DNA from 4 places in the Vreelandella profundi genome. Region 1 is predicted to be linked to each of the others. Evidence: predicted binding sites of a transcription regulator. Region 1 holds the regulator's gene; each other region holds the start of a gene.
The links. Region 1 encodes LexA, which represses DNA repair genes until DNA is damaged. Its sites were predicted from a motif close to TACTGTNTANNTANACAGTA; they were not measured.

Region 1 (3,141 bases):
GTACGATCCCCAGCGCCTTCGGCGTATCTAAGTTGGGTACCTGAAGCGGTGAGTTAGGAAGATCTTGACGAATCATCATGCCGCAGTCGACGGCAATCCAATGATTATCATAGCCGTATAGCGTCAGATTCATTCCGATCTCACCACATCCCCCCAGCGGCAATATGCGCAGCGGTGGACGACGGCGGGGACGAATTTGAACGCGTGAAGAATGCATTAGTTATGAAGAGCCTAAAAAGTAGTGACTTAACTATACGGGAAGGCAGGGGCGGCTAACAATCATCGTTGTCCTTCCGATACACTATGCAGCTTCGTTAACATGCCAAGGTGATGGTTTGTTAGGTCGGTTTAACCGGCTAGTTTTTCATCAGTGATGTTTGAAATAGGTCAAGAGTAACCCCCATGTCGCATTATTATCGTTTAGTTGTTTCTTGCCCTGATCGAGTGGGCATTGTTGCACGCGTGTCGAGTTTTATTGCCCAGCAAGGTGGGTCGATTACTGAAGCCAGCCAGCATTCGGACTTAGAAACCGGCCGCTTTTTTATGCGTTATGAAATCCTGGCGGATTCAGTGGGTATGTCGGTAGAAGCGCTACGCGCCGCATTTGAGCCGGTAGCCCGAGAATTCAGCATGCAGTGGGCGTTGGTCGATACTCAAAAGCGTCGTCGTGTGGTGCTAATGGTGTCGCGAGAATCGCACTGCTTAGTAGACCTGCTGTATCGCTGGCAGTCGGGTGAATTGGATTGCGATATTGTTGGCGTTATTTCCAACCATGACGATATGCGTTCGCTGACGCAGTGGTACGGGATTCCTTATCATCACGTGCCGGTAGACCCGGCAGATAAGCAGTCATCGTTTGCCAAAGTGCAGGCTGAAATCGATAGCGCACGCGCGGACTGCGTCGTACTAGCACGCTATATGCAAATCCTGCCACCTGAGCTGTGCGCCCGCTATTCAGGCAAGGTAATCAATATTCACCACAGCTTCTTGCCCTCATTTGCAGGAGCAAAACCTTATCACCAGGCCTACCAGCGCGGCGTTAAGCTGATTGGCGCTACCTGCCACTATGTCACCGAGGAGCTTGATGCGGGCCCCATCATTGAGCAAGATATCCACCGTGTTAGCCACTGCCATACGCCCACTGATTTAGTGCGTTTTGGGCGCGATGTTGAGAAAGCGGTACTGGCACGCGGTTTGCGCTGGCACCTAGAAGACCGCGTGCTGATCCATGGCAATAAAACGGTGGTGTTTAGCTAAACGGCTCATCAGTGAGGCAGCGCTATCGCCACGGGGAAGCCGCGCCTTTGCGGCTTCCCCGATCAGAAGCGGTAAAGGCACGGATAGCTGGCTTATGCTGTGCTTAACCTAACGCCTGACCATTGCCGCCGCGAATCACGCCAACGCCAACGCCTTCTATATCGAGCGACTGGGAGCGCAGATCGATTTCAATCGGCGCAAAGTCGGCGTTCTCTGCGAACAGAGTGACCTGGTGACCCTGGCGCTTAAAGCGTTTCACCGTGACTTCATCATCTAAGCGGGCAACGACTATCTGACCATCGCGGACACGCTCAGTACGATGAACGGCCAGCAGGTCACCCTCTAAAATGCCGATATCTTTCATAGATAATCCGCGAACGCGCAGCAAGTAATCCGCTTTTGGCGTGAAATACTCGGCGGGCAACGGGCAGTAGCGATCAATATGCTCGGCAGCCAAGATAGGACTGCCGGCGGCTACCTCACCAATGACAGGCAGGCCCGTCTGAGAAGGCTCTAGCGTGGCAGAAAGCGCCGTGACAGACGTGTCCACTACGTCTTGAGGCTCCTGGTTAGGCAAGCGTATGCCGCGTGACGTATTGCGAATAATGCGGATAACACCCTTGCGTTCAAGTGCGCGTAGATGCTCTTCAGCGGCGTTGGGTGAGCGAAAGCCAAGCGCTTTGGCGATTTCTGCGCGCGTCGGAGGGTAGCCAAATTCGCCCATGGTCTTAACAATAAAATCAAATACATGCTGTTGGCGAGCGGTTAGTGGACGCGACATACCAAGCTCCAAAATTGTGAATAGACGGTCATAAAATGAAGGTAACTTAAACGATAAGTGTTTAAGTATACAGTATGTCTCTCTGTCCAGTATATGGCCTTGTCAATGCCGATATTTCCTGCTCTGAGAGTGCTTCAATGGTTTGAAACTAAGCGTTTTCTTATGAATACCCAGGCAGTCTGATAACAAATCAAGCGTTGAGACTACCCAGGTTATGGCATAGTATTTTGCGATGTTTTAAACACCTGTTTCTCTGGAGAGCATCATGGCTCAATCTGATACGGTGACCCGTATACTTGATACCGCTGAAGTGCTTTTTGCAGAGCGTGGTTTCGCTGAAACCTCGCTGCGCAACATCACTAGCAAGGCGCGCGTCAATCTTGCTGCTGTGAATTATCATTTTGGCTCCAAAAAAGCCTTAATCCAGGCTGTTTTTTCCCGCTATCTGGATCCTTTTACGCTGCGATTTCACACTGCGCTTGATGAGCTTGAGGCTCAGCATAATGGGCAGGTTATTCCGCTAGAAACGCTGCTTGAGACCATGGCAACGACGGTTCTTGCGGTGCCCGCTGAGCGTAATAGCTTGAAGGTGTTTATGCGCCTGCTAGGTTTAGCTTACAGTCAGGCCCAAGGGCATTTAAGGCGACATATACAGCAAGAGTATGGGGATGTGTTTACGCGCTTCACGGAACTCGTGCGCCAAGCAACCCCGGAGCTGCCAGACGCCGAGCGCTTTTGGCGGCTACACTTCATGCTAGGCACGGTTATATTCACCCTGTCAGGCCTTGATGCCCTGCGTGATATCGCGGAAAAGGACTATCATGAGCAGGTGTCGGTACGGGACTTAGTCCGGCGCCTGAGGCCGGTCGTTGTTGCCGCCATGAATGCGCCATTACCCCCAGCTTTAGAAGAAGGACACCATGCAAACGCCAAGGCTAGCTGAGCTACCTCCAACCGAGAACATCTGGCTTGAGATAGATACCACCGAGCAGCGGCTGCGCTGTTGGCGGGGGCCAAAAGTGCTGCATGAATGCGCCATTTCTTCAGGTGTTGCCGGTGTTGGCGAGCACAATGGTAGCGGTAAAACGCCGCATGGCTGGCAC
Region 2 (3,141 bases), 1.6 Mb from region 1:
TTCTCAGCCGCTTCTTTCAGGCGCTGCATAGCGAGGTTGTCGCCGGAAAGATTAATACCGCTATCCGCTTTGAACTGGTCAACCAAGTAGTTAATCAGCGCCAAGTCGAAATCTTCGCCGCCCAGGAAGGTGTCGCCGTTGGTGGCCAACACTTCAAACTGAGTTTCGCCGTCAACATCAGCAATTTCGATGATAGAAATATCGAAAGTACCGCCACCCAGGTCATAAACCGCGATGGTTTTGTCGCCGCGCGATTTGTCCATACCGTAGGCCAGTGCGGCAGCGGTCGGCTCGTTGATAATGCGCTTAACGTCTAGACCCGCGATGCGGCCGGCATCTTTAGTCGCCTGGCGCTGGCTGTCGTTAAAGTAGGCCGGTACGGTAATAACCGCTTCGGTCACTGCTTCGCCCAGGTAGTCTTCGGCGGTCTTTTTCATTTTCTTCAGCACTTCCGCACTAACCTGCGGGGGTGCCATTTTTTTGCCTTTTACTTCAACCCACGCATCACCGTTGTCTGCTTCGGCGATTTTGTAAGGCACCATTTTGATGTCTTTCTGGACAACGTCGTCTTTAAAACGACGGCCAATCAGACGCTTAATGGCGTACAGCGTATTTTCTGGGTTGGTAACTGCTTGACGCTTGGCGGCCTGACCGACCAGCGTTTCACCATCGTCGGTATAGGCGATGATAGAAGGCGTAGTACGGCCGCCTTCAGCATTTTCAATAACTTTAGCGCTGTCACCATCAAGCACGGCCACACAAGAGTTGGTGGTGCCCAGGTCGATACCAATAATACGTCCCATAGCAATAACCTCGAATTTGGTAGTTATAAACAAAAAATTAAAACATAACTGCGGGTTTCCCCGCGGGGTTGCCCTATATCTGGGGGCCGCCGCTAGTTTTTCAAGGGGTTTTTTTCACACCTTGTGTCGCCAATTGCTTAATTGGCTTTCTGGCTCACGATGACCATCGCCGGGCGCACAAGGCGTCCGTTAAGCAAATAACCCTTCTGCATGACATCCATCACGGTATTAGGATCAAGCTCCGGATTGGGCACCATGGCCATCGCCTCATGCATCTGAGGGTCGAAAGGCTCGCCATGGGGCTCAATGCTCTCAACGCCAAACTTATTGAGCGCATCCAGCTGCATTCTTAACGTCATGGACACGCCTTCACGGTGCACATCAGATGCACCTTCTTCCATGTTTTCCAGCGCTTTCTCAAGGCTATCCACCACTGGCAGCAGCTCTTTGACAAATTTTTCGAGCGCGAACTTGCGGGCTTTGTCGGCTTCTTGCTCGGCACGACGACGAACGTTTTGCGCTTCGGCAGCGGCGCGCAGCGCCTGGTCTTTAGCCTCGGCTAAGCTTTGCTCTAGCTCATCGACCTTAGCGGCTAGCATTTCAGCTTCAGGGTTATCAAGACTGCCGTCTAACGGCTCTTCGTCGTTAATCAGCCCTTCCAGCTCGCCTTCCAGCAAGCGCTCTTCGGCGGCTTTTTCAGCCGCCTGTTCAGCGCCGTCTGCTTCATGCTCGTGGCGGTTCAGTTCGTCATCCAATGGAGTTTGCGGTTCTTTCGCCATGTTGTGCTCCTAAAAAGTAAGGCGCTTCTACACCGAGTTGCGCGCAAAGAGACAAGTTCATAATTAGCTATGCACGCTATATGGGGGCCATAAACGCCATCTCAAGAGGTGCATTGAAGTGAGTTATTAACTACTGTATAAATCAACAACTATTGGATAAGTATCCAGCTTCTGCGCCATACCGCCTCAGGAGGCGTCATGCTCACTCAGCTAGCTATTCAAGATTTCGCCATTGTCGATCACTTAGAGCTCGACTTAACCGGTGGCATGACTGCCATTACCGGGGAAACCGGGGCGGGCAAATCGATTCTCTTAGGCGCCCTCGGGCTGTGCCTGGGCGAACGTGCCGATGCTGGCAGCGTGCGCCACGGACGCGAACGCACCGACCTCTCTGCACGCTTTGACATTCAGCACCTGCCCGCCGCCATTGAGTGGCTAACCACACGCGACCTCCCTTCTGACGAGTGCTTGCTGCGTCGCGTTGTGACCGCCAGCGGTCGCTCCAAAGCATGGATCAATGGTCATCCCGCCACTATCTCGGATCTAAAATCGCTCGGCGAGCAGCTTATCCAAATACACGGACAGCACGCTCACCATGCGCTAATGCGCGAAGAGACGCATCTGGCTTTGCTGGATGATTATGCCGGATTAAATAGCGCAACCTCTCAATTAGCGGAGACGTTTCGTGAGTGGCGCAACGCGCGCCGCCAGCTTAAAAAACTCAGCGAAAAAGGCAGTGAAGTAGAGGCCAAACGCCAGCTACTGCGCTATCAAGTTGAAGAGCTCGACCAGCTGGCGTTAGCGGAAGGTGAGCTGGCAACCTTAGAAGAAGAGCAGCACACGCTCGCCCATGCCGAAGAAACCCTGCGCGAAACGCAATTTGCCGCCGACTGCTGCGCCGGTGATGAAAGCGGCGCGCTGTCATTGTTAAATCAAGCCTTCGCACATTTAAGCGCGCTGCCAGGCAGCGACAAAGGCACCTTGGCCAATACGCTCGCCATGCTCAGCGACGCGCGTATTCAGGTAGAAGAAGCGTCTAGCGAGCTAAATCGCCTCGCCAGCACCACCGAGCTAGACCCTGAACGGCTCGTCTGGGTCGAGGAAAGAATGACCGACGTCCATCGGATTGCCCGCAAACACCATGTTGCCCCTGAAGAGCTCTGCGCCCTGCATGCTGATTTACAGCGAGACGTTGCACAGCTCAATGAAGGTGGCAATGATCTTGAAGCCCTAAGCGCTCAAGTCGTCGAATATCGTGAGCGCTATCGCCTAGAAGCCAAGAAAATTAGCGATAGCCGTCAAAAAGCCGCGCTTCGCCTGGGCAAAGAGGTCCAGCAGCAGCTGGGCTACTTAGCCATGGGCAAAGCGCGCTTTGAAGTAGACGTCATTGCGAAAGACGCGCCCAGCCCAGAAGGCCTGGACCGCGTGCAGTTTTTGATCAGCGCCAACCCAGGCCAGCCCGCGAGACCGCTTACCAAAGTGGCCTCCGGTGGTGAGCTATCGCGGATTAGCTTGGCGATCCAAGTGGTTGCCGCAACGCACTCAACCGTGCCTAGCCT
Region 3 (3,141 bases), 790 kb from region 1:
CATTAACGTATTTGAGCTAACCGGGCCAGGCGTGTTCAATCAATTGCTAAACATACAAGAGGTGCCCACGGTTTCTTACCGCCATGCCTGCAACCAAGGCAGCTTTACTAACGAGCACTTCCAGTACATCGATAAAGCCGCGGGCAAGTGGACCAAAGAGCAACAAAAAGTGAGCATTGTTCGCCAAGAAGAATCGTAAGTATCTAAGCAAGAGGCCCTGAATTAACAGGGCCTCTTTTCACATAAGCGCCAATGTGACGTTTACTTATAAACAGGCAGCCGCGCACAAACCTCAGCGACTTTGTCCAACACCTGCGCTTCAATGGCGCTGGTGTCTTCGCCTTTGGCTAACACATCCAGAATATCGCAGATCCAGCCAGCCAGCGTGCTGCACTCTTGCTCCCCGAAACCACGCGTGGTCACCGCAGGCGTACCAATACGCAAACCTGAGGTTACAAACGGGCTTTGTGGATCGTTGGGTACAGCATTTTTGTTAACCGTAATGTGAGCACGACCGAGTGCCGCATCCGCATCTTTGCCGGTAACGCCTTGCTTGATCAGCGACAGCAGAAAGAGATGATCTTCGGTGCCGCCAGAAACGATGTCATAACCGCGATCAATAAACACCTTGGCCATTGCCTGAGCGTTTTTAACCACCTGCTGCTGGTAGGTTTTGAATTCGGGCTCCATGGCTTCTTTGAAGCAGATCGCTTTAGCGGCAATCACGTGCATCAACGGGCCGCCCTGACCTCCAGGGAACACCGCTGACTGCAGCTTTTTCTCGATATCAGCGTCGTTTTCCGCCGAGAGAATCACACCGCTACGCGGGCCGCGTAGCGTTTTATGGGTGGTAGATGTCACCACGTGGGCATGGGGCAACGGGCTTGGATAGACACCCGCCGCGACAAGACCTGCCACGTGAGCCATATCTACCAGTAGGTAAGCGCCCACTTCATCGGCGATTTCGCGGAACTTGGCCCAATCAACGATCTGAGAATACGCGGAAAAACCGGCGATGATCATTTTCGGCTTGTGCTCGCGAGCAAGCGCGGCCACTTGGTCATAGTCGATCAAGCCCTGCTCATTCAAACCGTACTGAATGGCATTGAAGTGCCTGCCTGAAAAGCTTGGCTTGGCACCGTGGGTCAGGTGCCCCCCTGCATCCAGGCTCATCCCTAGAATGGTATCGCCGGGCTTAACGAGCGCTAAAAAAACAGCGCTATTGGCCTGGGAGCCAGAATGCGGCTGAACGTTGACATAGGTTGCGCCAAACAGCTCTTTGGCGTAATCAATGGCCAGATTTTCAGCAATATCGACGAATTCGCAGCCGCCGTAGTAGCGCTTACCGGGATAGCCTTCGGCGTATTTATTGGTTAGCTGGCTGCCTTGCGCTTCCAGTACGCGGGGGCTGGCGTAGTTTTCAGAAGCAATCAGTTCGATGTGGGCTTCTTGGCGTGCTACTTCTTTCTGCATGGCATCAAAAAGCACATCATCAAATCCGGAAATTGTCATATCGCGGCTGAACATCGGCAGGCACCTCGTAACGAGAAAGAGTCATCATGGAAGAAGCGAGGGCGCTATCATAACGCAGCCTGACGCGACTTTCATCGCATCCGCGTCAGGTTGTTAGTGAACAGCATTCATCTTTAGGGCTTGGTGGTAAGTATCTGTGAGAAGCAGCTTCAGCTCGCGCATCTTTAGATTGCTATCCACCTCATCCCTGATGACTTGCATTTTTGTCGCCAAGATCGAATACTGTATATTCATACATATTTTAACCAGCCAGGATGCCGACAATGCCGGGCCAGCACTCTCTACTCATCCCTGCCTTGCCGTTAATATCTCAGCCGCAGCCTTATCTAACGTTGACGGGGCGAGCGGGGTTTAGCGGTTTTCCTTCGCCTGCGCAGGATTATGAGCCACGCACGCTAGACCTCAACACACGGTTGATAAAAAACCCTACTGAGACGTTTTATATCACCGCCGCGGGCGACAGCATGGAAGGCTGGGGTATTTTTGACGGCGATTTACTGATTGTCGACCGAGGAGTAAAACCTCGCTTAGGGCATATATTGGTGGCAATGTTTGACGGCGAAGTGTTGATTAAACGCTACGCGCTCTATCAAGGTACACCGCATCTTTGCTCTGCCCATCCGCATTATCCGCCCCTGCCGCTTGAAGGCACCGACTGCCAGCTATGGGGCGTGGTGCGCGCCGTCGTGCATGAATATTTGAGATGAGGGCTTAAGATGATTGGCTTAGTGGATGCCAATAATTTCTACGTCAGCTGCGAGCGTATCTTTCAGCCCAAGCTCGAAAGCAAGCCTGTCGGTGTTATGTCGAATAACGATGGGTGCATTATCGCCCGTTCAGCTGAACTTAAAGCGCTGGATATTCCCATGGGGACACCGGCGTTTAAGCTTGAAGAGCTGCGTCAGCGTGGCGAGATCCACCTGCTGTCGTCTAACTACGAACTTTACGGCGATATGTCAGCACGGCTGACTCAGCTGCTGCGCAATGCCTGCCCGGACGTTGCCCCTTACTCAATCGATGAAATGTTCGTCTATTTAGACGGTTTCACGACGGAGCAGTGTGAGGCTCTAGGGCGCAAGCTGCGTCAGCGCATTCGGCGTCATTTAGGCCTGCCGGTATGCGTTGGGCTGGCCCCCACGCACACGCTCGCCAAACTGGCTAACCACGTTGCTAAGCAAGATCCTTACTACCAAGGCGTTTGTCTACTTGGAGGGCAGGATCACAAGACGGAGGCGCTGCTCAAGCGTACGCCGGTGAGCAGCGTGTGGGGCGTCGGGCATCGGCTGGCCGAGCGCCTAGCCATTAGCGGCGTGAGTACCGCCTGGGAATTAAGAGAAAGCGATGAAAAACAGCTGCGTAAGCGTTTCTCAGTAGTGCTCGCACGCACGGCGCTTGAGCTACGCGGCACGCCATGTTTAACAATGAACGCATTGGATCTGCCGCGCCAGCGCATTATGACATCGCGCTCGTTTGGTAAATCGACTGGCGACTTTACACAAGTGCATAACGCCCTACGCCGACACGCCCAGCGTAGCGCTGAAAAGCTGCGCGAGCAGCGTAGCTTAGCCAGCGCCGTGATGGTATTTCTTAATACCAACCGCCACCGTC
Region 4 (3,141 bases), 200 kb from region 1:
GCAGGTCGATTTCAAGGTCTTTTCTGGCCCTGCCAGCGCCGATGATGGCCGCGTAGCGGCGCTAAGAGTGCCCGGCGGTGCCAAGCTTTCGCGTAAAGAGATTGATGAATATACCAAGTTTGTTGGCATTTACGGCGCTAAGGGCTTGGCATGGATTAAGGTCAACGAGCGTGCTAAAGGGCTTGAGGGCCTGCAGTCACCGATCGTTAAGTTTATGGAAAATATCGTCGAAGAGCTGCTTGATCGCGTAGGGGCAGAAGATGGCGATATTATTTTCTTTGGCGCTGATAAAACCCGTATCGTCAACGAAGCCATTGGTGCGCTGCGTGTCAAGCTAGGCGCTGACCTGGAGCTTTACACTCAGGAATGGGCACCGCTTTGGGTTGTCGATTTCCCCATGTTTGAGGCCGATGATAGCGATCGTTTAAGTCCGCTACACCATCCGTTTACGGCGCCGTCGTGCACGCCTGAGGAGCTCAAGGCCGACCCGGCTAAAGCGCTTTCGCGCGCTTATGACATGGTGCTCAATGGTACCGAGCTCGGTGGCGGCTCTATTCGTATTCATGATCAAACCATGCAGAGCACCGTGTTTGATATTCTTGGCATTGGTGAGGAAGAGGCGCAAGAGAAATTCGGCTTCTTGCTGGATGCACTTCAGTACGGCGCGCCCCCGCACGGTGGCTTAGCGTTCGGCCTGGATCGCCTAGTTATGCTGATGGTCGGTGCTAAGACTATTCGTGAAGTCATTGCCTTCCCGAAAACCCAAAGTGCGGCCTGCCTAATGACCAATGCGCCGGGTGACGTTAGCCCAGAGCAGCTGAAAGATCTGAATATCCGCCTACGCCAAAAAGTTAAGGCGGAGACAGCCGCAGAATAAAGCGGTTGTATCGTTGATCAGCACCGACGCTACGGCGTCGGTGTTTTTGTATGCTGCTCTGATAGATAGCCCTAATCCACTTGAGTAACGGTGTCATGGATGAGAGAAAGCCTGCTGTACCCATCCGCATTCTAGGCATTGATCCTGGCTCTCGCGTGACCGGCTACGGCGTTATTGATGTGGTGGGCGTCAAGCCTTGCTACGTAGCGAGCGGCTGTATCCGCACCGCCGACGGCGCTTTAGAGCAACGCTTGGCACAAATTTATGCAGGACTCAGCGAAGTCGTCGGTTTGCACAAACCCTCTCAAGTAGCCATAGAGCGTGTTTTTATGGCTAAAAACCCAGATTCAGCACTTAAATTGGGCCAAGCACGAGGGGCCGCATTAGTGTGTATGGCAAATCACGGATTAAGCCTTGCCGAGTATGCCGCACGGCAAATCAAACAGTCGGTGACTGGCCAAGGTGGTGCTGATAAGGCCCAGGTGCAGCATATGGTGACGGCTATTTTACAGCTCTCGGCCACCCCGCAAGCAGATGCCGCTGATGCGCTTGCCATTGCGTTAACTCATGCCTACAGCGCAACTGGCCTTACTGGCACGGTGACGCGAGGGCGCAGTCGCTCTACAGGGCGCTGGCGTCTTTAATTCGATGCTACGTAAGCTCTTACTACTGGTCATCTGTACATAGTCACTTTATAGTAAACGTCTGTTTTTACCCTATCGTTTTCACCCGAGCGCGAGCGACTTTATGATTGGACGTCTGAGTGGTCAGTTACTGGCAAAGCAACCGCCCTGGATCGTGATCGACGTTCATGGCGTAGGTTACGAGCTAGAAACGTCAATGAATACGTTGGTAGCGTTACCGGCTGTTGGGGAGAGCGTTTCGTTATTCACACATTTAACCATTCGTGACGACGCTCATCTGCTGTACGGTTTTGGAAGAGAGCACGAGCGTGCCCTGTTTCGAGCACTGATAAAAGTGAACGGGGTAGGGCCTAAGCTGGCGTTAGCGATTTTGTCGGGCATGGATGAAGATGCCTTTATGCGTTGCGTTCGAGACGATGACAGTAAAGCGCTAACCAAACTGCCCGGTGTCGGTAAAAAAACCGCCGAGCGGCTGATTATCGAAATGCGCGACCGCTTTCCAGAGTGGGAAGACGGCAGCAATGCGCTACTGCCTCTTGAGGCCACCAATGGCAGGAGCCCTGCACGCGATAGCCTCGCCGATGCGGAGGCGGCCTTGGTAAGCTTGGGGTATAAGCTCACCGAAGCATCGAAAATGCTGGCGGACATCGACCCTAATCAGTCGACGGAGGCGCTTATTAAAGCCGCGTTGACGCAGCGTATGAATGGCTAGTCGTACAAACTGAGCATAGACCGGTGTTGAATTTACGATTAAAAAACGCACTTAAAAAATGCACTTAACAAAAGAGCGCTTATGCTAGAACACGATCGGCTGATCGCCGCTGAGCCTGAGCAGGGTGAGGTGCGCATTGATTACGCAATTCGCCCAAAGCGGCTGGATGACTATATTGGCCAGCCCCGCGTTCGCGAACAGCTGGAAATCTTCATTGGCGCTGCTCGGCTACGTGAAGAGAGTCTGGATCATACGCTGGTGTTCGGGCCGCCGGGGCTCGGTAAAACCACGCTGGCTCATATTATTGCCGCTGAGATGGGGGTCGGCATGAAGTCGACCTCTGGGCCTGTGCTTGAGCGTGCCGGCGACTTAGCCGCCATGCTGACCAATCTAGAGCCTGGCGACGTGCTTTTTATCGATGAAATTCATCGCCTTTCCCCCGTGGTTGAAGAAGTCTTATATCCCGCCATGGAAGATTTCCAGCTGGATATCATGATTGGGGAAGGGCCCGCCGCGCGCTCCATTAAGCTTGACCTTCCGCGTTTCACTTTAGTGGGTGCGACAACGCGTGCAGGACTATTAACCTCACCTCTGCGCGACCGGTTTGGCATTGTTCAACGTCTTGAGTTTTACAACCTTGAAGAGCTTACCGAAATTGTTTCGCGCTCGGCGCGCTTGCTAGGCGTAGAAACTAGCCACGAAGGGGCTGTCGAAGTAGCACGACGTTCACGAGGAACGCCCCGCATAGCGAACCGTCTATTGCGTCGCGTACGCGATTACGCCGAAATGAAGGGAAACGGTCAGGTCGATGTAGCCATGGCAGATGCGGCCCTCAATATGCTTAATGTCGATCATCATGGGCTGGATCATATGGATCGGCGCTTGCTGCTAGCCATGATCGATAAATT

Region 2: a site for LexA is predicted at 1,714-1,733, ahead of recN (DNA repair protein RecN). Genes of this name have one in related genera too.
Region 3: a site for LexA is predicted at 1,754-1,773, ahead of KUO20_RS05000 (LexA family protein). Genes of this name have one in related genera too.
Region 4: a site for LexA is predicted at 1,545-1,564, ahead of ruvA (Holliday junction branch migration protein RuvA). Genes of this name have one in related genera too.

The regions. Positions count from the first base shown of each region.
Region 1 covers NZ_CP077941.1:1,869,792-1,872,932, reverse strand. The annotation lists gene KUO20_RS08575 (ribonuclease J) at 1-133, opposite strand, end outside; gene purU (formyltetrahydrofolate deformylase) at 403-1,257, shown strand; gene lexA (transcriptional repressor LexA) at 1,361-2,038, opposite strand; gene KUO20_RS08560 (TetR/AcrR family transcriptional regulator) at 2,304-2,981, shown strand; gene KUO20_RS08555 (L,D-transpeptidase) at 2,959-3,141, shown strand, end outside.
Region 2 covers NZ_CP077941.1:248,146-251,286, reverse strand. The annotation lists gene dnaK (molecular chaperone DnaK) at 1-803, opposite strand, end outside; gene grpE (nucleotide exchange factor GrpE) at 941-1,582, opposite strand; gene recN (DNA repair protein RecN) at 1,781-3,141, shown strand, end outside.
Region 3 covers NZ_CP077941.1:1,076,965-1,080,105, reverse strand. The annotation lists gene KUO20_RS05010 (glycosyltransferase family 32 protein) at 1-199, shown strand, start outside; gene glyA (serine hydroxymethyltransferase) at 262-1,527, opposite strand; gene KUO20_RS05000 (LexA family protein) at 1,797-2,240, shown strand; gene KUO20_RS04995 (Y-family DNA polymerase) at 2,250-3,141, shown strand, end outside.
Region 4 covers NZ_CP077941.1:1,668,192-1,671,332, forward strand. The annotation lists gene aspS (aspartate--tRNA ligase) at 1-877, shown strand, start outside; gene ruvC (crossover junction endodeoxyribonuclease RuvC) at 973-1,521, shown strand; gene ruvA (Holliday junction branch migration protein RuvA) at 1,625-2,233, shown strand; gene ruvB (Holliday junction branch migration DNA helicase RuvB) at 2,315-3,141, shown strand, end outside.